One region of the Halalkalibacterium halodurans genome, then DNA from elsewhere that is predicted to be linked to it. Evidence: riboswitches for the same ligand, from Rfam matches in the RefSeq annotation. Region 1 holds a riboswitch; each other region holds the start of a gene.

Region 1 (8,283 bases):
TATCAATGTTCAGAAATCGCCCACCGGGTTGTGGCTGTCTCCGATCGGTATACGACGCTTTACAATGAGAAGGGGCTCGATGTTCGTGCCTTGGCAGCTTATACGATCGGCGGTAAGGATTTACCGAAAAACAGTGAAGAGCTAGCGGCAGCTGGGGTGGAAGCATCGGTTTTACCAGTGGATGCCGTTCTTACGTGTGAGACGGACGTGCTCATTTTAGCGGCGATTGAAAACCAAATTCATGAACGAAATATGAAGCAAGTGAACGCCCGCGTCCTAGTGGAAGGAGCGAATGCCCCGATTTCGACAGAGGCTGATGACTATTTCGAAGCAGCGGGCACAGTGGTCATCCCTGATATTCTTGCCAATGCCGGTGGGGTCATCGTCTCTTACCTTGAATGGAAGCAGAGCCGGATTACGGAGCTTTATTCTGAGGATGATATTTTAGATGAAATGGGAACGCAGATGAAGGAAACGCTAAAATCCGTCTATGAGCGCTATTTTTCCTCGGTCGGGCATACGCTGCGTTTTACGTGCTTTACGCTAGCCCTTGAACGGCTAACGAGCTTGCTCTATAAGCACGGAAAGCTCTATTAATCGATTCAGGCCGCTCCACCTCGGGGTGGCCTGATTGTTTCTGATTGTTTTTGAACGAAAGGGGAGAAAAGCCTGTGAGGACGCATTTCGATTTACGATTATCGTATGCCAAAGGGGAAATGGGTTCACTCTGAAAAAGGGTGGGCTTTTTTGGTTTGAAAGAATTTTGTCGAATTTGATTATTTTTGATTGATTTTGACCGAAAGTGATTGTATACTCTAAATAAGAAGTCGTATGAGGTGTGTCCTATGTTAACGATCGAACGTCATGAACAAATTGTAAAACTAGTACAAGAAAAAGAAGTTGTAACGATTCATGACCTTGTCGAATATACGAATGCGTCAGAGTCTACGATTCGTCGTGATTTGACCGAGCTAGAAAAACAGAAAAAATTAAAGCGTATTCATGGCGGGGCTTCCGTCCTAAAGAAGCGCCGTGAAGAACCTACCATGGCTGAAAAAACAGTCAAAAACAATCACGAAAAAAAGAAGATTGCGGAATTAGCTGCAAGCTTCGTAGAGGATGGCGATTGTCTGTTTCTTGACGCAGGAACGACAACGTATGAATTAATTCCTTTTATTAAAAATAAAAAAATAGTTGTTGTCACGAATGGACTTGACAGCATCTCCGCACTGCTTGAGGCAGGGGTGGAAACGTACGTTATTGGCGGGACGGTGAAGCAAGGAACACGGGCATTTGTAGGACGCCATGCGATTCAAAGCTTGCAGACGTTTCGATTTGATAAAGCGTTCCTTGGCATTAATGGAGTCCATTTAGAGGATGGCTTCACAACACCGGACCCTCAAGAAGCATATGTGAAAGAAACAGCCCTTTCCCTTTCGCGAGAAGCCTTTATGTTGGTCGACCATTCAAAATTTGGAGAAACGACATTTTCAACCGTTGCGCCGATTCATGCTGCTACGATTGTGACGAGCAGCCATGTGGAGCAGCAAGTCATTCAAGCATACGAAACTCAGACAGCAGTGAAGGTGGTGACGCTATGATTTATACAGTGACGTTAAACCCCTCAATTGATTACATCGTCCAAGTGGAAAACTTTGAGCAAGGAGTCGTCAACCGTTCAGAGCGTGATAGGAAACAGCCTGGTGGTAAAGGCATCAATGTCTCCCGCGTATTGAAGCGTCTCGGACATGAGACAAAGGCAATTGGATTTTTAGGTGGGTTTACAGGAGCTTATGTAAGAAACGCCCTCGAAAAAGAAGAGATTGGTCTCTCCTTTATTGAGGTGGAAGGCGATACAAGAATTAACGTCAAGATCAAGGGTAAGCAGGAAACAGAATTAAATGGCACCGCTCCCCTGATTAAGAAAGAACATGTTCAAGCTTTGCTTGAGCAGCTAACAGAATTAGAAAAAGGGGATGTGCTCGTTCTTGCTGGTAGTGTCCCACAAGCGATGCCACAGACAATTTACCGCTCGATGACACAAATTGCCAAAGAGCGAGGCGCTTTTGTGGCTGTGGATACGAGTGGAGAGGCATTACACGAAGTATTGGCAGCAAAGCCTTCGTTCATAAAGCCCAATCATCATGAGCTTTCAGAACTCGTTTCAAAGCCAATTGCTTCGATTGAGGATGCCATCCCCCATGTTCAGCGACTCATCGGTGAAGGCATCGAATCCATTCTCGTGTCATTTGCAGGGGATGGGGCATTGTTTGCCTCAGCGGAAGGGATGTTTCATGTGAACGTTCCGTCTGGGGAGGTGCGAAATTCGGTCGGGGCCGGTGATTCGGTCGTGGCGGGATTTTTGGCAGCATTACAAGAGGGAAAGTCCCTTGAAGATGCAGTGCCATTCGCAGTTGCTGCTGGTAGTGCGACAGCATTCTCCGATGGGTTTTGTACAAGAGAGGAAGTCGAACGGCTGCAACAGCAACTTCAACGAACGATAAAAAAGGAAGGGTGATTACGATGTTAAAAATTTCAGAGCTTCTAAAAAAAGACACAATGGTACTCAATTTACGAGCTGCCTCTAAAGAAGCCGTCATTGATGAGCTCGTCCGTACGCTTGATAAAGCGGGACGGCTCAACGATGCACAAGCATTCAAACGAGCGATTCTTGAGCGTGAATCACAAAGCACAACAGGTGTCGGGGAAGGGATTGCGATCCCTCATGCCAAGACGGCAGCGGTGAAACAGCCGGCGATTGCGTTTGGACGCTCAGATGCAGGGATTGATTATGAATCATTAGACGGACAGCCAAGTCACTTGTTCTTCATGATTGCCGCGAGCGAAGGGGCGAACAACGAGCACCTTGAAACCCTATCAAGACTATCGACTTTCTTGATGGATGAATCCTTCCGTAGCACCTTAATGAAAGCGCAATCAGAGGACGAGATTTTAGCAGCAATTGATAAAAAAGAAGCAGAAACAGCTGGAGAGGCTGAGGAGAAACAGGAAGGCTATGAGCTATTAGCGGTTACAGGCTGCCCGACTGGTATTGCCCATACGTATATGGCAGCCGACAACTTAAAATCAAAAGCACAGGAGCTAGGGGTATCGATCAAAGTAGAAACAAACGGCTCAGGTGGTGTAAAGAATCGTCTCACAGATGAGGAAATTAGCGCAGCAAAAGCGATTATCGTTGCGGCGGATACGAAGGTGGAGATGGATCGCTTCCACGGTAAGCCTGTGATCCAAGTTCCTGTCACCGACGGTATTCGTAGGCCAAAAGAATTAATTGACCAAGCGTTAGCAGGGAAAGCGCCTGTCTATGAAGGCGGAGCTCAAGCAAGTGGAGAAGACGGTTCTGCAGGTGGAGGACGTCCGAAGCTCGGGTTTTACAAACACTTAATGAACGGTGTTTCCAACATGCTTCCGTTCGTTGTTGGTGGTGGTATTTTAATTGCGATTTCCTTTATGTTCGGGATCAAAGCATTTGATCCGAGTGATCCATCCTACCATCCATTTGCGGAAATGTTAATGACGATCGGTGGCGGAAATGCGTTCGGTCTTATGATTCCAGTTCTTGCGGCTTTCATCGCCATGAGTATTGCGGATCGTCCTGGATTTGCCGCAGGTATGATCGGTGGATTGATTGCGTCAACAGGTGAAGCTGGATTCTTAGGTGGGTTGATTGCCGGTTTCTTAGCAGGTTATGTTGCTCTCGGTGTGAAAAAAGTATTGGCTAACCTTCCGCAAACACTTGATGGAATTAAAACGATCTTGTTCTACCCGGTCTTTAATATTTTTATTACTGGTATGATCATGCTTGTCATTGTTGGGCCTCTAGCTGCCTTTAACACTGGTCTTCAAGATTGGCTCGGCTCAATGGGAACAGCTAACATGGTGATTCTCGGAATTATCATAGGTGGTATGATGGCAGTTGATATGGGTGGACCAATCAACAAAGCGGCCTTCACGTTTGGAATTGCGATGATTGACGCCGGAAACTTCGGTCCACATGCAGCTGTTATGGCAGGTGGAATGGTGCCACCGTTAGGGATTGCCCTTGCGACAACATTATTCAAGAAGAAATTCACGAAACAAGAGCGTGAAGCAGGGAAAACAAACTACATTCTCGGTGCATCGTTCATTACTGAAGGGGCGATTCCATTTGCAGCCGCTGACCCAGGACGTGTCATCCCGTCCATCATCGTCGGTTCGGCGTTCGCTGGAGGCTTGACCGCTCTCTTTAATGTAACTTTATCAGCGCCACACGGCGGAGCCTTCGTCATTTTTATTGGTAACATCGTCAACAATCCACTTCTCTATCTTGTAGCCATTATCGCTGGTTCAATCGTTACCGCGCTCTTACTCGGATTCTGGAAAAAAGACGCGAAGCTTTAAGTAAAAAGCTGCTGTCCCAAAAGCACCTTAAAACATAAAATCGGGAGAACCATTTGATGCGGTTCTCCCGATTTTTGTGTTGATGTGTTTTCGTTGATTATTCGAGCGAAGATCCACCGTCGCTCGTTTCTTTATGTTGTGCAGTAAGGGCCACAAGCCTGAGCTCGATGTGCACGTTTTCTTTACCGCGAAGATGCAGCCTTCGGAAGCGGAGAGTTTTGTTTGACATGACCAAATCCCCTCTCCACATCTTTTTTTTGGTGGAGCGTTCTGCCTTCTTCGCTTTCAGTTCCTCGTACACTGGGTTGTAGTGACCTGTCGATTTCCCTGGGCCTTGGTACACTCCAGCTTGAACGGCATTCTTCACATGATTCACACTCATATCATCTAAAATCCCATGTATAACCTTACGGATCGATCCACTTGGTGTATCGTTTAAAAGAGACTTTCCGCTGATTTTGGGTACTGTTCGATACATGACATTCACCACACGTGCCACATGGTTCTCTGGACTGAGATCGGAAAAATCCATAGGAAGCACGAGTGGATTCATGGTATACGGCTAATAAGTAGCCGCTTGGCTACACAAAAAATCGCCTTCTTTCGTTTGAATTTTGGTAGTGGTACCTTCATTTTAAACAATCGGTCGACTTTTTTTGTATGTTCTTTCGCGCGTTAAATGGGGTCGAACGAGCGACAGGCGGCGACTCCTGCGGGAAAAGCAACAGCGGAAGATCGCCGAGAGTGGGGTTCTCGAGGAAGCTGGAGCGTTGCCCGCGGAAAGCGTCCGCCAAGTCGCGATTTAGAACAAATCAGAAAAGCTGCATCAAAAGATAGACTTTTGATGCAGCTCCTTTTCATTTCAAATGGTTGGAGACGTCGACAAGGAAAGAAAAAACAATACCATTCCGACTCAACTTATGCTAGGATAAATGAGAAAATAAAACATGTATAACCACTAGGGGTGTCGAAAGACTGAGAGAGGCGAATCCTCAACTCTTGGAACCTGATCTAGTTCATACTAGCGAAGGGAAGTGGCGCATTTCGTGAAAACTAGTTTACGATAATCAGTCAATGCGGCATCTCCTTGTGGGTAGGAAGGAGATGTTTTTTCATGGCTTCATCAAGGTTACTTATTTTAATCGAGATCGCTATCATGAGTGGTTTAGCGTTCGTGCTCAGCTTCGTAAAAATTGGCGTCTTTTGGGCGTATGGTGGGTCGATTTCACTCGTGATGCTGCCGATCGTTGTTATGGCCTTCCGGCGTGGCTGGAAAGCGGGGATTGTGACGGGATTGATTGTCGGCTTGCTCAAATTAATTGGCGGCTACGTCGTCCATCCTGTTCAACTTGTCCTCGACTATCCGCTACCATTTTTAACGATCGGCTTGGCTAGCCTTTTTGCCGTAAAAGGTTCATTTGAAGGGAAACGTTTTTATGCGGCGATGATCGGCGGTGTGTTATTTGCCTCATTTCTCCGGTTTTTATGTCATTTTACGTCAGGCATCGTTTGGTTTGGGGAGTATGCTCCAGAAGGAACGCCTGTAGCCCTCTATTCATTTGTGTACAACATCTCATACGTGCTGCCTGAGGCGTTAATCAGCATCATCGTTCTTGCCCTTTTTGGGAAAAAATATTCACAAATGTTTCAACCGAAAAAAGAGCTCGGGGTGTAAAGCCCAAGCTCTTTTTCTTCGTTACAGGTTATTTTACTACGATTTCATCCCCTAGGACAAAGTCGGTTTTCCCGAGTCGTTCCGCATAGGCAAACACATAATAGCGGCCGGGAGCAAGCTCCGTCGTATCCCATGTGACGTCATGATAGCCTTTGCCGATGTTCTGCACGACAGCAGCCGATGTGACGTACTCTAGCGTATCGCGCGTGTAAATCCAAAGACCAAACTCCTCTGCACCGTTTGGCAAATAGGCGCTTCCAAACAATACACCATTTTCATCAATGTCTAAATCAAACGTTGTAACCCGAGGATAATCTGGCTCTGATACAAAGAGGATCGTTGGCACCTCTACTGTTTGCGATCCATCAGATACGATGATCGTACCTTCGTAATAACCAGGATCTAATTTCCGCGCGTCGACTTGTACATTAAAGTTAATCTTCTGTGTTTTTCCTGGTTGTACGCGAAGGTTTTTACTCGTTTTCACTTTAATCCCGTCTGGGTTTCCAGCGAATTGAACGTCGAATTGATACGTTTTTCGTTTGTTCGATAAGTTATGAATCGTGAAATGCTGCCGTTCCACTTGTTTTCCGCGTTCTTTCGTGAACGTACCAAACGAATGGCTACCAGGTGTGACAAGGGTTTCAGCTTCAATTGCATCAACGATACGGATGCTTCCGGCCCCCTGTGTGTTGTGCGGGTAACGGTTGCCGTTTTCGTCTACAAGGTTTTCAGCTGTATTCATAAGTGCTGCTTTCACGTGGTCAACACCCCAGTTTGGGTGAGCTTCAAGGAGAAGCGCTGCTGCACCTGCTACGTGAGGAGAGGCCATGCTCGTCCCTTGACGTGAGCCGTAACCGTACGGATCATCAGGCTGGTGCGTTGGAATCGTACTCACAATCGCAACCCCTGGTGCAGAAACGTCAGGCTTAATCATCCACGTATGCATCACAGGTCCACGTGAGGAGAAATCGGCAACAGTTTCGCCGACGAGTTTATCAAACTCGATGGAGAACGTCACGGTATTCTGACCATTTTCAAGCTCGTTTCTCATCTTTAATCCGTCTTCATTTGATAGCATAATCGTTGGGATCGCCAGTCCAGGAACAGTTGGCTGAACTCCTGCAACGTTGTTATAAATAATCGCGCCCACTGCGCCCGCTGCTTTTGCATTTTCTGCTTTTTCGACAAATGGTATTTCTCCGCGAACGATTAAGGCAATTTTTCCTTCAACGTCCACACCTTCAAAATCACCCGGTTTGCCTAGGCCTGCAAAAGCATATTCATACGCCTCGCCATCGAGTTCAAGTAGTTCCTCATCTGACGGGAAGCCCATAATATCCGCACTCGGATAATCGATTCCATCTGATGTAAACACACTCGCTTTGTACTTATTATAAGGCAAGCGAGTGGCACCGACAGAAATGGCGTCGCGGGACGTACCAGGAGACCCTACTGTCCAGTTGTTCGGACCACTATTTCCGTTCGACGTAACCGCTACAACTCCTTCGGCCATCGCCCAATCGAGGGCAATGCTTGTCGCGAAGTCAGGATCATTTAATGTATTTCCTAATGATAGATTCATAATATCTGCGCCATCTTGAACAGCACGCTCAATTCCGGCGATTACCCCAGCGGTTGATCCACGCCCACCCGGTCCTAGCACACGATATGCTAGTAGGTTTGCATCAGGGGCAACCCCTTTGATCAGACCGTTGGCGGCTACAGTTCCAGCAACGTGTGTGCCATGTGTCGTTTCTGCACCACGCGGATCACCTGGTGATGTTTCTTGTGGATCATCGTTGTTGTCGATAAAATCCCAACCTTTGTAATCACCAAAAGCGTGGACTAAATCAGGATGTGTGTAATCAACACCTGTATCAAGAATGGCTACGGTAATGCCTTCACCTGTATAACCAGCTTCCCACGCATCATTGGCGCCGATGAAGGGAGCGCTGTCTAACATCTCAGGGCTGTAGGCATCCTTTTCAATGACAATTTCGTCAAAGTCAGTCTCTACCTCATATTCTATATTTGGATAGACAGCATGAACGCCATCAACCCCTAAAATAGAAGGAATTTGATGAGCTGGGAGCTCAAGGGCAAATCCGGAAAATAGAAAGTCATACTCATGAGTAACCGTGCTTGACGGGACCAAGTCTTGGATTTGCTCAATTACCGATTGACGGGCTTGTTTTAGCTCGTTT
Region 2 (8,283 bases), 1.9 Mb from region 1:
ATTTTACTTTTAGGATGGGGATTTTTTAATTATACAGCGGCCCATTCGACGATCTTTTTAACAATTGCCAAATGGATGGATCTTGATGAAAACAGTATGGTTATCCCGTTTTTGTCCAAAATGCTACGGTTTATTGTCGTGGCCCTCACCATTCTGATCATCCTTGCGGAATGGGAGTTTAAGATCGGTGGCTTTATCGCAGGTCTAGGCTTAGGGGGATTGGCGTTTGCCTTGGCCGCACAAGATACGATCGGCAATTTTTTCGGCGGGGTCATTATCGTGACTGAAAAGCCATTCTCGAAAGGGGATTGGATCCAGACGCCAACTGTTGAGGGTGTGGTTGAAGATATAACGTTCCGTAGCACGAGAGTTCGCACGTTTGCGGATTCGGTGGTAACCGTTCCGAACTCAACGCTTGCAAGTGAACCGATTACGAACTGGTCCCAGATGCGAAAACGACGGATTACGTTTAACCTTGGACTTGAATACGCAACGACGAAAGAGCAGCTCCAATCGGTGCGAACGAAAATTGAAGCCTATTTGCGTCAGCACGATCAAGTGGATCAAGAGGTGATCATGGTTCATTTTAGTGAATTTAACTCCTCTAGCCTCGATATTTTTATCTATTTCTTTACGAACACCATCGTCTGGTCTGAATGGTATGTGGTGAAAGAAGAGATCAACTTAAAAATCATCGAGATTTTAGAGGAAGAAGGAGTATCTGTTGCGTTCCCGAGCCGCAGCGTGTATATGAAGCGAGAATCAGAGGATGAGATCTTACCTCCGCAAGAGCGTTAGAATCAAAAGAAAAAGACCAATAAAAAAAGGCAACGTGCTTGATCGGCACGCTGCTTTTTTACTTATCAATCCGTAATGGGTGAAAAGGCGTCTTCTGCAACAACAGGTTGTTCGAGCCAGTCATGAGCATCTAGCCAACTAATCACTTCTTCCCAAGATTCAGCATCTTGTCCACCAAACGGTCCATTCGGATTTTCCATTTTCTCTAGCAATATGGAGAGGCTTTCCTCTTCTACTTCTTGAATAAGCGGGAAGTTTGCCTCATCTTGGTTTGTGAGGAGCACATTCAACGCTTCATCAGGATTCTCAACCATCCATTCGTACCCTTTTGATGCTGCACGCCAAAAGGCCGCAAGCACTTCCCCAGACTCTTCAACGTATGCTTCATTTGAAATAAGCACGAGCTCATCATACTCAGGCACACCATAATCAACGGGATTGAAGTAGGAAATGTCGTGCCCTTCGTGCTTTAACACCGGGTATTCGTGGTTGATGTATGTTCCGACAACGGCATCGGCACGACCGCTCACGATCGATGCTCCTAATTCGAAGCCGACGTCCATTAAATGGACTTGCTCATAATCACCTCCAGCAGCTTCCACCATCGTTTTTAAAATCGGTTCATTGACTGGGATTCCTGGGTAGCCAACCGTAAGTCCGACTAAGTCAGCAGGTGAATCGAAATCTTGTTCAGCCAAAAACATCACATGATTGAGCGGGGAACGAACGACGGATGCAACAGACACAACCGGCAAGTCTTTTGAACGGGCCAAAATCACATCTGGTTGGTAGCTAAGCGCAAGGGGAATCGCCCCGCTCGCTGTCAGTTGAATAGGATCGGTTGGATTCGTAGGGAAGACGATGTCCACGTCTAATCCTTCCTCTGCAAAATAGCCATTTTCGATCGCAACATATAAGAACGTGTGGACGGCATTTGGATACCAGTCGAGCATCACTTCAACCGTCTCTAATGCTTCATCATCAGATGCTGTATTCGTTTGACAGCTTGCTAAAAAAAGAATCGCTAAAAGCAGACTTATGATTTTAAATGATTTCATTGTTTTTTCCTCCAAGGTAGTAAGATGTTCTCTAGCTTTTTAATTGCAGCAAAGCCTAAAATCCCGAGTAACGATAAGATGAAAATCGGTGCGAAAACACCGGGTCCGTCAAATTGAGTCATCATTCTTCTGCTGAAATAACCGAGTCCTTCGTTAGCACCTAACCATTCACCAACAGCAGCACCAATGACCGCCAAAGGAACAGCGATGCGAAGGCCTGTTAAAAAGGAAGGCAGCGTCGATGGGACGAACAGTCGAAAAAACAACTGCCTTTTCGTCGCTCCCATCGTGTAAAACAGTTCCTCATACTGGCGGTTCGTACTCTTCAATCCATCGTACGTATTTACTGTAATCGGGAAAAAGGTCAACAAAACCGTAACGGCGACTTTACTCCAAATGCTGTAGCCGAACCATAAAACGAAAATCGGCGCTAGTGCAATAACAGGAATCGTTTGACTAGCCACTAGCAACGGATAGACCGCTCGTTCGACCCGTTCGTTCCAAAACATAAGCAAGGAAAGGAGGATTCCGAGTACGATTGACAGGGCCAATCCGATTGAGATGATCGCCAAGGTAGCAGGTAGATGGGTAAAGAACAACGATTCCGAAAGATCAATCGTACGCATGACGATTTGGATCGGTGAGGGGAGAAGGTACGGTTGACCGATCATACGAGCGCTAATCTCCCATATCACCATGAGCATTAGAAAGAAAAGAGTAGGTTCGAGTGCTTGATAGGATCTTTTCATCGCAACGACTCCTCTATCAATAAGGCACGAATGTCTTTTTTTAATGAGGACCGGTGTTGCTCCATCTCTTCTGTGGTTTCCATTTTACGCCTTAAGTCCGGCGGCACTTGAACTTCAGTAAAGCCATGAAGAGGCTGATTCGTAAAAATGAACAGACGGTCAGATAGCAGGAGGGCCTCTTCAATATCGTGGGTGACGAGCAAAAGCGTTCGTTTTTCCTTTTCCCACATCGATACTAACCAGCGGTGCATCGACGTTTTTGTCAAACTATCCAATGAGGCAAACGGTTCATCTAGTAGTAGGAGTGTTTCGCTTGTTAATGTCGCACGTAAAAAAGCCGCCCGTTGTCGCATTCCTCCAGATAGGGCATCAGGATAAAGAGATTCGGTCCCTACTAAACCGAACCGGTTGAAAAAAGAAGCTGCAATTATTTTGGCTTCTTTTTTGTCTTTTCCTTGAATTTCAAGGGGAAGGGACACATTTTCTAAAATCGTGAGCCAAGGCAACAGTAAGTCTTGCTGTGGCATGTAACCGATCTTTCCTTGAGCATGACAAACAATCGTCCCTTGATCGGGTGATTCTAATCCGGTGATCAAGCGAAACAGTGTGCTTTTCCCTGAACCGCTTTTTGCTAAAATCGCAACGATCTCATTTTCAAACACAGTAAACGACAGTCGCTCAATGACAGGTGAGGAGGAAGAGTAGGCAAAGGAAACCTCCTCGAACGTTAACAGCTCTTTAACCATTGTAGTTCCACATACGTTCGTTGTACGCCATGTCCCAAAACTCGTTTTCCAATCGACTTGTCGTTAGGAAGATCGTCTCTAGCTTGGCTTTTTCTTTTGAAGATAGCCCTTTTGCCTCCTCATCTAGCATTTGAATTAACCAATCGGCGAGCTCTTTGAATTCATCAGAAGCATAAAGCTTGATCCATTCGCCATAAAAAGGATGATCAGAAGCACCAGGGATGCCTTTGAGTTTGACCCCAATTTCGTAATAGCTCCATGTGCATGGAAGAACCGCAGCGATTAAGTCAAGCAACGAGCCGCGCTGTGCTACATTAAGCATGTAGCTCGTATAAGCGAGGGTTGTCGCGGCTGGTTCAGTTGCCTCCAGTTCCTCTGCCGAAATGCCGAGTCGTTTTGCATACGCTCGGTGCAAATCCATTTCAACATTTAACGTTGCGTGGAGAAGCTTGGAGAACGTTGACATTGTTTGTAGGTCGTTTCCTTTCAATGTCCCAAGGGCGAAAAGGCGCGCGTAATCGATCAAATACAAATAGTCTTGCTTCATGAAAAATTGAAATTTCGACTTCTCTAGTGTGCCGTCACCAATCCCTTGAACAAATGGATGGTTGTAACCAGCCTTCCAAATAGGCTGAGCTTTTTCATACAAACTGGCTGCAAAAGACATACGAATACCTCCTTATTATTTTCACTATAAGTATGAAAGTGATTAAAGATTAAGCAATACGAGCGCTTCAGTCATTAAGACTTGGCGTAAGCTAGTTTTTCTCATAAGTAAAGAAAGGATCACCAGAGACTCGCACCAAGCGCCAAAAGCGGGTACCTTCCCGAGGGGGCATTCTCGTACTTCCTCTCTCCGATCTTTAGGTCCAGTCCCTACGCTTTTCTAAGATGGCACCATTCATAGATGAACGTCAGCAATGTTTTCGTATATTGAACTAGTTCAGCAATTTCTAGCTCTTCATTGACACTATGGGCATCTTCAAGTTTCCCAGGCCCAAAGAGCAAGGTCGGAATGCCCGCTTCAGCCAACCATCCTCCGTCGGTTACGGTCTGTGACATGCTCGTTTTTACCTCTTCACCTGTTAAATGGTAATGAATTTTTTTTAGTAGTTGCACAGCGTCACTTTGTTCATCAATTTGAAAGGCAGGGAAAATCTCTCCTTTGTCTTCTATCATGGAAGTACCGCCCCATGAGAAGGATGGCGGGTGCTCCCTCATCCAAGGATCTGCTTTGGCTACGTGCAAAAGATGCTCTTCGACTTCACGGACGATCTCTTCATAGGATTCATGCGGGTAGTAGTGGATAGTAATCCATAGTTTGCATTCATCGGCGATAAACGCAGGGTGACGGCCGCCTTCGATAAAGGCAGGGTTAATGGTGTTCATCCCTGGCGGAAAACCTGGGCTCGATTTGGTAACGGCCCAATGACGCTCAAGCTCTTGTAGGCCTTGAATGAGCTTCATCATTTTTTCAATGGCGCTCGCGCCAAATTCTCCTCCACCAGCATGGATCAAATTCCGTCTTGTTCCGTCGTGAAAGGTAACAGGACTTTTAACCGTAATCCAGCCTGTGATCACACCACCTTGGCCTTGAATTTCGCAATGGCTCGTATCGCTGACGATGGCAAGATCAGCTGTGTACCCTCTTTCACAACAACTTTTTGTCCCCGCCTCGCCAACCTCTTCACCGACGACAGATTGAAAGATCAGGTCTCCTGGAAGCTGAATATTGAACGCATGTAGCGTTTTCATCGCAAATAAACAAGCGGCAAGACCACCTTTCATATCTGCCACTCCACGACCACGAATCACTCCTTGGTTAACGGTTGCTTCAAACGGCGGTGTTTTCCACTCTTCCGATTCATCGACGGCGGCCACGTCGATATGACCGTTTAAAATCAGGCTTCGATATGATTCGCTATATGTACCTTTTAAGATTGCTACAACGTTAGGATCGTTTGGATAAACGTCCCACATGTCTACATTACAGCCAAGCTTCTCACAATACGTACGGATATACTGTTGGGCGTCAGCCGTATTTCTTGCTGGAGGGCTTGGGGTTGGATAGGCGACAAGCGTTTGAACGAGGGCAAGTAGCTCCTCCTTGTTTTTGTCGACATGAGCTAGTAACTCTTCGATAACCGACAGCTTAAACACCTCCTAGATTCATTGAACGGACAAAATAAAAAGCCACTGTCTAAAAAAGAAGTGGCTTGTAATCATCGTTCAATTTCAATCAGTTCCATAAATGAACAGTAATGACGATGGCCACTTCCCTTCGCTAGTATTACCTAGATCAGGTGAATGAGGGTTAAGATGCTAAAAAACATCTCTCTCAGCGGTTTGCACCCCTAGTGGATTCCTATGAAGTTACATTTAGGTTAGCATAATTCGAGCAGATTTGACAATCATTTTTCATTGTGTCGAAAGAAAGTTCAAAAATGTTAGAAAAAAGTGGTTGTCATCGCAATCAATCTGTTATATTATAAAGTCATAAATCAAATACTGTATTATTACAGTTGTTGTCAGGTAATCCTGACGAAAAATGAAAAAAGGGGAGAGTATGATGAGTGGATGGCAAGAAACAGCGGAAAAATTAGAGATGTCTTGGAGCAATGACGTGCGGTGGCAAGGAGTGGAGCGTCCATATAGCGGAGAGGAGGTAGTCAAACTACGAGGCTCGCTTAAAATCGAGTATACCCTTGCAAAGACTGGGGCGGAAAAACTATGGAAGCTACTCCACGAAGAGGATTACGTGAATGCCCTCGGTGCGATGACTGGGGGACAGGCGATCCAACAAGTAAAGGCGGGTTTGAAAGCGGTTTATTTAAGTGGATGGCAAGTAGCAGCAGACGCCAATCTAGCAGGACATATGTATCCAGACCAAAGCTTATATCCTGCCAATAGCGTTCCAAGTGTCGTAAAGCGGATCAATCAAGCACTTCAGCGAGCTGATCAAATTCAACACCTTGAAGGGGAAGGAGAAGTGGATTATTTCGCGCCAATCGTAGCTGATGCGGAAGCTGGCTTTGGTGGTCAATTAAACGTCTTTGAGCTCATGAAAGCGATGATTGAAGCAGGAGCTTCTGGGGTTCACTTTGAGGATCAACTCGCTTCCGAAAAGAAGTGTGGTCATTTAGGCGGAAAAGTTCTCATCCCGACGCAGACGGCAATCCGCAATTTAGTATCAGCAAGACTAGCAGCAGATGTTATGGGAGTGCCGACGATTTTGGTCGCCCGGACCGATGCAGATGCAGCTGATTTAATTACGAGTGATATTGATCCAGCAGACCAACGTTTTATTACGGGAGAACGAACGCCGGAAGGGTTTTATCGGACGAATGCAGGTATTGAGCAAGCGATTGCTAGAGGCTTAGCGTACGCTCCATATGCGGACCTCATTTGGTGTGAAACATCAAAGCCTTCGTTAGAGGAAGCGAAGCAATTTGCCGACGCGATTCATGAGAAATTCCCTGGAAAACTACTTGCCTACAATTGTTCGCCTTCATTTAACTGGGAGGCAAATCTAGATCGGGCGACAATCGAAACATTTCAACAAGAGCTCGGTAAGATGGGGTATAAGTTCCAATTTGTCACGCTTGCAGGCTTTCATGCACTGAACCATAGCATGTTTGAGCTTGCATATGGCTATAAACAACGGGGGATGGGCGCTTATTCTGAACTTCAGCAAGCCGAATTTGCCAGTGAAGTAAAAGGTTATACTGCAACGAGACATCAACGTGAAGTGGGAACCGGTTATTTTGATCAAGTGGCACAAACAATCACAGGGGGAACATCATCAACGACTGCACTTACTGGTTCGACCGAGGAAGCGCAATTTCAAAAATAAGGGAAATCAGCCACTACATTTTTTTGTAGTGGCTGTTATAATACAAGATTATTATTGATAGTTTGATATAAAACAAAAAGCTCGTTATTTCCGAAGCATCGGAAGAGAGGTGGCTAATTTTTCGTAAAACGTGAAATTTTTTTCATAGACGAGAGAATGTTCAGTTACAGGAAGAATGGAATTGGTCATCGGGACACTATTTTTAATGGCTGCTAGGGAAGGAACTTCTCCTAAAGCATATAAGCTATACCACGCCGCTCCCCATGCTGCGCTTTGGTGGCTTTTTGGCAACAGTAGTTCTTGATTAAACATGTCGGCCGCTATTTGAAGCCAAAACCTTGAACGTGAAAAACCACCATTGGCAAACAAGCGGGTCGGTCTACCGCTCATTTCTTTCAGCGTTTGCCCGACATGATAGAGACTAAAGATCGTCCCCTCTAATGCAGCGCGAATCATGTCTGGTTGATGATGTGACATTCCTAATCCGACAAAACTTGCCCGGGCCGCTCCGTCCCAAATAGGGGCACGTTCTCCATTTAAGTATGGTAGAAACAGAACGCCATTCGCCCCAGCTGGTGATTGTTCGGCAAGCCGAAGCAGCGAATCATAGCTCGGTGTGAAACTAGCATTTTTCTCAAGCCCATTTATCGCAAATAGCTTCTGTAGCCAATGTAATACGATACCGCCATTGTTTGTCGCCCCGCCTGAAACAAAAAGATGGTCATCGACACGATAACAGAACGTGCGTTGATGCTCGTCGACCATTGGACGGTAGGACAGTTGACGAATGGCGCCGCTCGTTCCAATCGTAATCACGGTATCCCCTTCCCCAGTAGCGCCAACTCCTAAGTTAGCAAGTGGACCGTCAGTGGCTCCCACAACAAAAGGAGTGGAAGGAAGAAGGCCAAGTTCATCTGCAAGTGCAGCACTCATACCATAAAGGGTGTACGTTGGTGGAACAGGCTTACCGAACTGTTCAGAGGAAAGCTGTAAAAGCTGTAAAGCCTCCACGTCCCACACGCATGCGTCGATGTCGAACATCCCATAGGAAGAGGCTGTTGCATAATCGACTACATGCT
Region 3 (8,283 bases), 690 kb from region 1:
AAAGGAAGAATAACTTGAACGTAATCATCGCAGAGACAGATCAACAGCTAGAGGATGGTTTTCATGTACGGAGGGAAGTGTTTATAAAAGAACAGCACGTTCCCGAAGAAGAGGAAATAGATGAGTATGAGGAGGAAGCCACACACTTTGTGCTTTATGATGATCAGGCTCAGCCTGTAGGAGCTGGCCGATTACGTACGATCTCTACTGATGTTGGGAAGATCGAACGAATTTGCATTATGAAACAAGCGCGGGACACCGGAGCCGGGAAACTTTTAATGGAGTCAATTGAATCATTCGCTCATAAGGTTGGGGTTCATAAGCTTAAGCTAAACGCCCAAACACATGCCGAGGGATTTTATGAGAGACTCGGATTTAAAACCGTATCGGAGCGATTTTTCGATGCTGGCATTCCTCATGTGACAATGGTTAAAACGATTGAATCATAGCGAAAGGAAGGCTTTGATGGCCTTCCTTTTCTTTTTATTTGCTTTCTTCTTTTGGCTCTAATTTTTCTCGAACCGCTTCTACTTTCTCTTCCATTTTCCGCTGCACATCGCGGCGATCATCAATCCGGATGTTCGTCGCGACACGTTTGATTCCGTGTTGAAATGGAACTTCATGTATCGCTTGAATCACCTCAAATAAGATCGGTAGCTCCCCTTCAATTAGCGTGCTCATTGGCGTTAGTTCATAGCGCACTTTATCTTCATATGTTTTAAGGACTTGATGAATCTCTGCTACATAGGCAGATACACTCGGAGTTTCCGTACCGATCGGAATAACCGTCACATCCACAATAGCCATATTTCTAGTCTCCTTCCGTTTTCGCGGCGTTCTTACCCTGTCAGGAAATTCTCGAAAGGCGAGCCGCCGATAAGACTCAATAGCCGCAATCATATGCATCGTATCAGGTTCTAAGGTTGTCACATGTCGCTGCAGCCAGTAGGATATGTGAAGAATAATGTTTCTAAGCCAAGCAAATCCCCGCCACTCCATGACACGCTGCACAATAGGGACAGCGAATACACTACTGTAAGAAGCGTACATCAATGTCGGCTCAATAGACAATCCGCTTATAAGCCCAACCATTGTTAGGAAACAGACAGACCCGAAGTAGATAACGACCATGTTTGTTGAACAGTATCGGTTCGTGATTTCTGCTTGCCTTATTTCCTCTAATCTCGCTCGCCGAATGAGCCCCCGATCACTAAACACTTTATGTTCGGCTCCGTGATATTTCCGCAATTCGGTTGGAAAAATAAAATGAGTGCCGTACGCTAAGTAGAGTAACGTATAAAGGGGAAGCCCCGTCCACGTCATCATCCCTAAGGCTACGAATAGTTTCGGGACGAGGACGAGACTAAGAAGGGTCAGCACGAGTAATTTAAACCAGACGGGAAGCCCCTGGGTCACATGCTTCATCATTTGCAGTAACGTTTTTTGGTTCAACGGACGAAGCCACGTCTTCAGTCGTCCATTCACATGGTACGCGCATGCTACATGACGTTTGCCAATATAGAAAATCCCTTGCTGAAACGATAATCCTCGAATTTTCATCGGCTTGGTCCCTTCATTTCTGTGTATATTCAACTGGCTTCGTTAATACCCAATACGGTACATTCGGTCCATTTTCAAATGATGGCTCGTCTAGCTTTGCCGAATCTCGGAGCATTCCTAAATGATGACTCCACGTATGGACATAATAAACCGTTAGTTCCGTTTCCTCTAGCTGTTCTCCTTCAATGTCAACGACAATTTCACCAAGGTTGCCAAAGCTTTCGAAGTCGCGCAATTCATTCGGAAAAGAGAAAATCACGCCATCGGAGACAACCTTCCCTTTGGAACGAAAAATCTCCTCGTGACCATAAAAAAGGCGAATGTCCCCTTCTGTAAAAACAATTTCATCAGCAGGCTCCATCATAGCAATACTGATGTAGTCCATGCCGTATAATCCGTCCGTTGGCATCGCGTTCCAGTCCCATTCAACTTGGACAGTTAATTGATTTTCTATCGCTTCCGCCTCCACATCAAACGAGACGACATCCTTTAATTCTTCATTTGAAAACTCTGTTTCTTGCTGTAAGTAAAAATAACCACCTATGAAAAGTAGCACCATTAAAGTCGCTGGCAAAAGAAAAACGATTTTATTTCCTGTTGGCATCTTTATTCTCCTCTCGATCGCAAAACAATCGGAGTTTTTCTGTCCTTCCTCTCTAACTCATACGTTACTATCATATCAAACCAGTCGTCTATCGAAAACAAATACACTTAACGACATAAAATGAGCCCACGCCTCTTCAAACGGGACGTGGGCTACGAGCGTTCATGATGAGAGACTCTCTTTTTTATAAGCATGATGGTTAGTTGGACCAATCCCTCCACCAATCGCCACCGCATGCTTAATGGCAGTCGAAATAAAAGCTTTTGCTGTTTTTACCGCATCAAAGACGGATGCCCCTTTGGCCAACTCTGCGGCAATGGCAGCAGCAAACGTACAGCCTGTCCCATGAGTGTGCTTCGTATCAAATCGAGAAGAAGAGAAGACATGGATCGTTTCTCCATCATACAATAGATCGGTTGCTTCATCTCCTGACAAATGTCCACCTTTTAAGACAACATAGCGTGGGCCAAGAGCGTGTAGCTCTTTGACCGCTTGTTCCATCTCCGTTCGGGAATCAATCGATTCTATGCCGAGAATTTTCGCGGCTTCTGGCAAGTTTGGGATGATCACAGTCGCAATCGGCAAAAGCTTCTTCACGAGGGCTTCTACCGCCTCATCGAGTAAGAGTGCTGCTCCGCCTTTGGCAATCATCACTGGATCAACGACGATATGATTGACGCGATAGGCTGTTAGCTTCTGCGCGACAAGCGTAATAATGTCTGCTGAAAACAGCATTCCTGTTTTCACAGCATCGGCCCCAATATCTGAAAGAACCGCATCAAGCTGTGCTTCAATGGCATCTAATGTTTGCGGATAGACACCATGGACGCCTAATGTATTTTGAGCTGTAAGAGCTGTAATGACGCTCATTCCAAACGTATCTAACTCTTGAAACGTTTTGATATCTGCTTGAATCCCCGCTCCGCCACCACTGTCAGAGCCAGCAATCGTCAATGCTTTTGCTAGATTGTCCATCTTCCTGTTCCTCCTTCTTAAGAAAAACGCATCGGGTCAAACATTGTAAGTGGGACTTCTGTCTTTTTTCCCTCCACAACATCCGCCACGACTTTAGCTGTAATCGGGCTTAATAAGATCCCGTTACGATAATGACCTGTTGCAAAAACAACATGTGGTGCTTTTTTCGTCTCACCGATCATAGGATACCCGTCCTGTGTGGCAGGTCGCAGCCCAGCCCACGTATGAAAAGGGGTAAGCTCGTTTAAAAACGGAAAGATATGACCATTCCAATTCGTCAGTCGTTTAATCCCTTGTTCTGTTACCGTTGTATTATAGCCAGCGATGTCTTCTGAGGCGCCGTTAACGACCGTTCCATTTCCTTTAGGTACGATATAGCCTTGACTTGTGTACACAATATGACGAACATCGCCAGCGGGAACTTCATAGGCGCAAATTTGCCCACGAATGGGATATACAGGAACACGCAGAGAAAAAGTTTCCTCGTGCTCAGAAGCCCACGCCCCTGCACAAACAATCAGACGATCTCCTGCCCATTGCTTTCCTGAAGGCCCTCGGAGAACTTGGTGTTCCATCCACGCCTCTATCGAAATATGTCCTACCTCGTCTTCAATGGTCACTCCTAGCTTACGGCAGCCGATTTCTAACGCTTTGACGTAATCAGGAGCAAACAAATGACTTTCTTCAGGATAATAGATGGCGCCGATAATCTCATCTGAAATATTCGGTTCAAGCGCACGAATTTGTTGCTGACTTAAGATCTCAGACTCAACCCCGAACGTTCCTTGCCAATGCTGTCTTGATTCAAGTTCAAGAAAATCAGCTTCATGATAAACACAATGAAGGCTACCTGATTGAACATATTCAAAAGACTTGCCAGATATCTCCTTCACCGCTTGCTGCCAATCGGGATACATCTTTAAGCTTTCGTGAGCCAAATGAAAAAAGTCATTAGGGTCTTCACCAATTTCAGAAAATGGGGCGAGCATACCCGCTGCAGCTCCAGACGCTTGTCCCCCGCATAAGCCTTGCTCAAGCACGGTGACTTGATGCCCTCGCACTTTCAGTTCAAAGGCAACCGCTAGACCGATTACGCCACCGCCTAATACAATCACATGCTCCTTCACCTAGAACCACACCTTCATTTTGAAATGAATGTCTCAAGTCCGCTGCTCGCTGTGGCGTACCGTTTTTTAGGAATCCGCCCCGCTAAATAAGAAAGTCGCCCTGCTTCGATCGCATGCTTCATCGCCAGCGCCATTTTCACAGGATCTTTTGCCTTGGCGACAGGTGTGTTCATGAGCACGCCATCGGCGCCAAGCTCCATCGCTTGAACGACATCTTGTGCGGAACCGAGACCCGCATCAACAATGATTGGAACGTTGGCTTCCTCCACAATTAAACCAAGGTTGTACGGATTTAAAATGCCGAGTCCAGTTCCAATCGGAGCACCTCCTGGCATAACCGCTGCAGCTCCTGCTTCTTCAAGCCGTTTGCAAAGCACAGGATCATCTGATGTATATGGTAAAACTGTAAAGCCTTCATTCGCTAACGTTTCGGTCGCCCGTAACGTTTCTACAGGGTCTGGTAAAAGGGTTCGCTCGTTTACGCTAATTTCTACCTTGATCCAATCACTTAGACCCGATGCCCTAGCCAGACGAGCAATGCGAATCGCTTCTTCAGCATTTTTTGCTCCAGAAGTATTCGGCAAGTACGTAAACGTTTTTCCCTCTAGATGCTGTAAAATTGCGTCTTCTCCCGGTGCCTGCAAGTTTACACGACGAATGGCAAATGTCAGCACCTCTGCTTCCGACACTCGAATCACTTCATTTTGAACGAAAGGATTCGGGTAGCGGCCCGTTCCTAAAAAGAAGCGGGAGGTTAACGTCTTTCCGCTAATTGAAAGTGGTAGATCCTTCATCATCATCATCCTCCTCCAACGAAGTGAACGAGTTCAATCCGTTGTCCTTCCGTTAGTTCAAAATGAGTCCAATGCTCCCGATCAATAATTTCCCCATCGACCTCTGTCACTACGAGCTGGTCGTCCAATTCATAATGGCTAACGAGTTCCGCTAACGTATTCGCTTTAATTGTTGCAACTTCACCATTCACAATTACATTCATGACCCAATCCCTCGCTGCTCTAGAATAGTGCTAAATACTTCACATGTCCCTTTTACGTCCTCTGCCCCGACAATTTCACTAATCATGCAAATGCGTGTAGCTCCAGCGTCCAACACTTGTTCCACATTATGCAATTTGATCCCACCAATCGCCACAAAAGGAATCGAGATCTCATGAGCAACTTGCTGAATATAAGCGGTCGTAACAGGGTCCACTACATCCTCTTTACTCTTCGTTTCAAAGATGGGACCTACCCCTATATAATCAGCGCCTCCCTTTTCGGCTTCCCGTGCTTCTTCGATTTTATGAGTAGAAATTCCGATTATTTTATCACGGCCCATAATTTTGCGCGCTTCTGAAAGAGGCAAATCGTCCTGTCCGAGATGGATACCGTCTGCATCTACGGCAAGTGCTACATCGATATGGTCATTAATGATCAACGGAATGTCATATTTTTTGGCTAATGCTTGAAGGACTCTCGCTTTTTCAAGCACTTCCCGTTTGTGACTTTTCTTATCGCGCAACTGAATGATATCTACCCCACCAAGGATCGCTTCTTCCATTACAGCTTGTAACGAGCGACCGGGGTGAAATTCTTCCCCCGTTATCGCGTATAGCCGAAAATCTCTCATTTTGCTTCTCCTCTCTCTTTTCTCTGTTTTGTATATACAATAAAAAAAGCCAGCCATCCATAAGGATGCCGGCTACCCATGATGATCGTCACGTGCAGTCGACTTCCCTACGCTGGCATGATCCAGATCAGGTATGAGGGTAAAAGGAACACACCTTTTTCTCAGTCCACTTAAGCAGACACCCCTAGTCTCCTGTGCAATTATTCATTCTCTTTTTATTATGACATATTCTGATCTCGTTGCAAAGATGGTTACTCAATGAGGGAGTTACTCTCTCCAGTCAGAAGATCCATCACTGTTTCTAAACGCGGGCCAAACAATGCCCTCTGCCCCGTTGGCGACAAACGAAACGGAACGTGTTCATCTGACTCAAATAGAACGGTTTCCTCACCGTGATCAACATCAAAGGCGATAAAGGAAAACCCTCCATCATATTCAAAATAATCTCCCGTTCGATTAGGTTTATAAGCATAAAACAGCCGTTTGTTTAAATCAAAATCATAAAACGGGATCCACCACTGCTCGGAATATGTACGTAGAATTGGCACACTCCACTCCGCAAGCTGTTCGGAACCGTTCCAAAATTGATAGGTCGTCACTTCTGCCCCTTGCTCTGGACGCTCAATGATAAGCGTTACATGATCGCCAAAACCAAGGGTCGCAATCGCTTCCTCATGCAACAAAACAACCTCTTCTGTTTCAAGGTCAAAGGTGTAAAGCGGAGCATAGTATCCTTCGCTATCTCCATTCCAATCAAGATAAACAATCGTACGCTCATCTAACCATTGAACGAATGATTGGTCCAAGTCAAGCATCTCTACTTGTTTGTCGCTAGTATCGATGAGATAAAGGTCCTGCTCCCAGTCTGGCAGATAGGCAACCGCTATAAGTTTATCTTCTTCATATGGACTCCAAAAAATTGAAAAATCTTCGCCAAAGTCTTCAAGCTTCATGAGCAGTTCCCCTTGGCTATCAATGATCGAAACAGGGGCATCACCAGCTTGCGTCACCGTTTGAATCGCAAATTGGCTGTGCGTGCTATTGGCGGTAACTTTAATCACAGCGTCGTCAGATGAAAACAAAGATTTTTTTTCTCCTGTCAACAGGTTATAAATATAAACAAGGGAATTCTCTCCTTCATCTGTTATGTACAGAATACTGTCAGAATCATACCACTCAGCTATATCAATGTACTGTGCTTCAGTACCGGCAATTGGCGTTATGGAAGGCTGTTCCTGCCCAGTTGGTAACGGATCTTCTTCTTGTTCTGGCAATGTATCTCGTTCGGGCTCGTCTGCTTGAGGAAAGCAACCAGCGATGAAAAGCAAACATACGGATAGGAGAACCGCGCGGTATTTCACGTTAATCTCCTTTCTACTAGTATGGTTTATAATAGTCTCGATAATAGTATAACGATTTTTCAGACAAAAAAGTTTCAGATTCTGAACATTTTCTTTACAATTTTTTAACTGTTAGTGAAACGTGCTTTTAGTATATCCGTTACTCGATGATCAAACCAACCATTATTCATTTTCAGAAATTCGACTTGCTTTCAAACCCTTCTTCCTTACAAAACTGGCTTGCTACCAATCCTTAACGGGGAAACAATCGTTTTTCTATTACCCTGCTGACCTTTCTTAAAAGCGCAAAAAGACCTGTGATCGCCCGTACGTTCACAGATCTTAGAGATACTAATTTTTTAACATTTGTCTTATTAATTCCCGATTCCGTTCTTTAAACACATGATTGTGTGATGAAACCATTGCTGACTGATGGGCTTCTGGCTCAATCCATTGCTTTGCTTGGTTGACTGCATTCGCTGCATCTTGAAAGGCTCCGGCGATTAAGTGTAGCTTTCCTTCATGATTTAGAACATCCCCTGCTGCGTAGATGCCCCCTACAGATGTAGCACTTGTTGGGGTTCCGGCAATATAATAATCATCGATCCGATCAAGAGTTACTTCGCTTTGATCAAGCAACGACTTATCCCGTTCATATCCATGGTTAATAATCACTTCATCAACTGCTAAATTAGTCACTTCACCCGTTTGATGATCAGTAAGCTCAACCTGTTCAATTACTTCTTTCTTGTCTCTGGCGATCAGCTTGGTAATTGTCGTATGGAAAAGGCAAGTAGCGGAACTGCTTAGAAGTTGTGAAATCTGTGCTTCATGACCATTCAACGCCTCTTTTCGATAAGTTAAATAAACTTTTTTTGCGATTGGCTCTAGTTCGTTCGCCCAGTCGATGGCCGAATTACCCCCTCCAGAAATGATGACTGTTTTATCTTTAAATCGCATCAACGACTTAACCGTATAGTGTAAATTCGTCACTTCAAATCGTTCGGCCCCTTCTAGCTCGATTTTTTGCGGCTTTAAGATTCCACCA

What was found. A riboswitch is a leader RNA that binds a small molecule or an ion and turns the genes downstream of it on or off. The one in region 1 is predicted to bind thiamine pyrophosphate.
Region 2: it holds a riboswitch for thiamine pyrophosphate, as region 1 does, so the genes downstream of both, FED51_RS13545 (acetylornithine deacetylase) here and thiT (energy-coupled thiamine transporter ThiT) in region 1, are expected to answer to the same signal.
Region 3: it holds a riboswitch for thiamine pyrophosphate, as region 1 does, so the genes downstream of both, thiE (thiamine phosphate synthase) here and thiT (energy-coupled thiamine transporter ThiT) in region 1, are expected to answer to the same signal.

What each region holds. Positions count from the first base shown of each region.
Region 1 is NZ_CP040441.1:907,922-916,204, forward strand. It holds gene FED51_RS04395 (Glu/Leu/Phe/Val family dehydrogenase) at 1-597, shown strand, start outside; gene FED51_RS04400 (DeoR/GlpR family DNA-binding transcription regulator) at 846-1,601, shown strand; gene pfkB (1-phosphofructokinase) at 1,598-2,518, shown strand; gene FED51_RS04410 (PTS fructose transporter subunit IIABC) at 2,524-4,401, shown strand; partial or broken gene FED51_RS04415 (transposase) at 4,355-4,859, opposite strand; TPP riboswitch at 5,352-5,451, shown strand; gene thiT (energy-coupled thiamine transporter ThiT) at 5,516-6,076, shown strand; gene FED51_RS04425 (S8 family serine peptidase) at 6,105-8,283, opposite strand, start outside.
Region 2 is NZ_CP040441.1:2,797,918-2,806,200, reverse strand. It holds gene FED51_RS13570 (mechanosensitive ion channel family protein) at 1-798, shown strand, start outside; gene FED51_RS13565 (ABC transporter substrate-binding protein) at 864-1,856, opposite strand; gene FED51_RS13560 (ABC transporter permease) at 1,853-2,605, opposite strand; gene FED51_RS13555 (ATP-binding cassette domain-containing protein) at 2,602-3,351, opposite strand; gene tenA (thiaminase II) at 3,344-4,018, opposite strand; gene FED51_RS13545 (acetylornithine deacetylase) at 4,228-5,511, opposite strand; TPP riboswitch at 5,611-5,717, opposite strand; gene aceA (isocitrate lyase) at 5,921-7,204, shown strand; gene FED51_RS13535 (gluconokinase) at 7,289-8,283, opposite strand, start outside.
Region 3 is NZ_CP040441.1:1,600,807-1,609,089, reverse strand. It holds gene FED51_RS07895 (YjcG family protein) at 1-13, shown strand, start outside; gene FED51_RS07890 (GNAT family N-acetyltransferase) at 15-449, shown strand; gene FED51_RS07885 (MTH1187 family thiamine-binding protein) at 484-1,560, opposite strand; gene FED51_RS07880 (hypothetical protein) at 1,574-2,164, opposite strand; gene thiD (bifunctional hydroxymethylpyrimidine kinase/phosphomethylpyrimidine kinase) at 2,327-3,139, opposite strand; gene thiO (glycine oxidase ThiO) at 3,157-4,266, opposite strand; gene FED51_RS07865 (thiazole synthase) at 4,281-5,060, opposite strand; gene thiS (sulfur carrier protein ThiS) at 5,066-5,263, opposite strand; gene thiE (thiamine phosphate synthase) at 5,260-5,895, opposite strand; TPP riboswitch at 5,983-6,091, opposite strand; gene FED51_RS07850 (YqgU-like beta propeller domain-containing protein) at 6,147-7,256, opposite strand; gene FED51_RS07845 (NAD(P)/FAD-dependent oxidoreductase) at 7,587-8,283, opposite strand, start outside.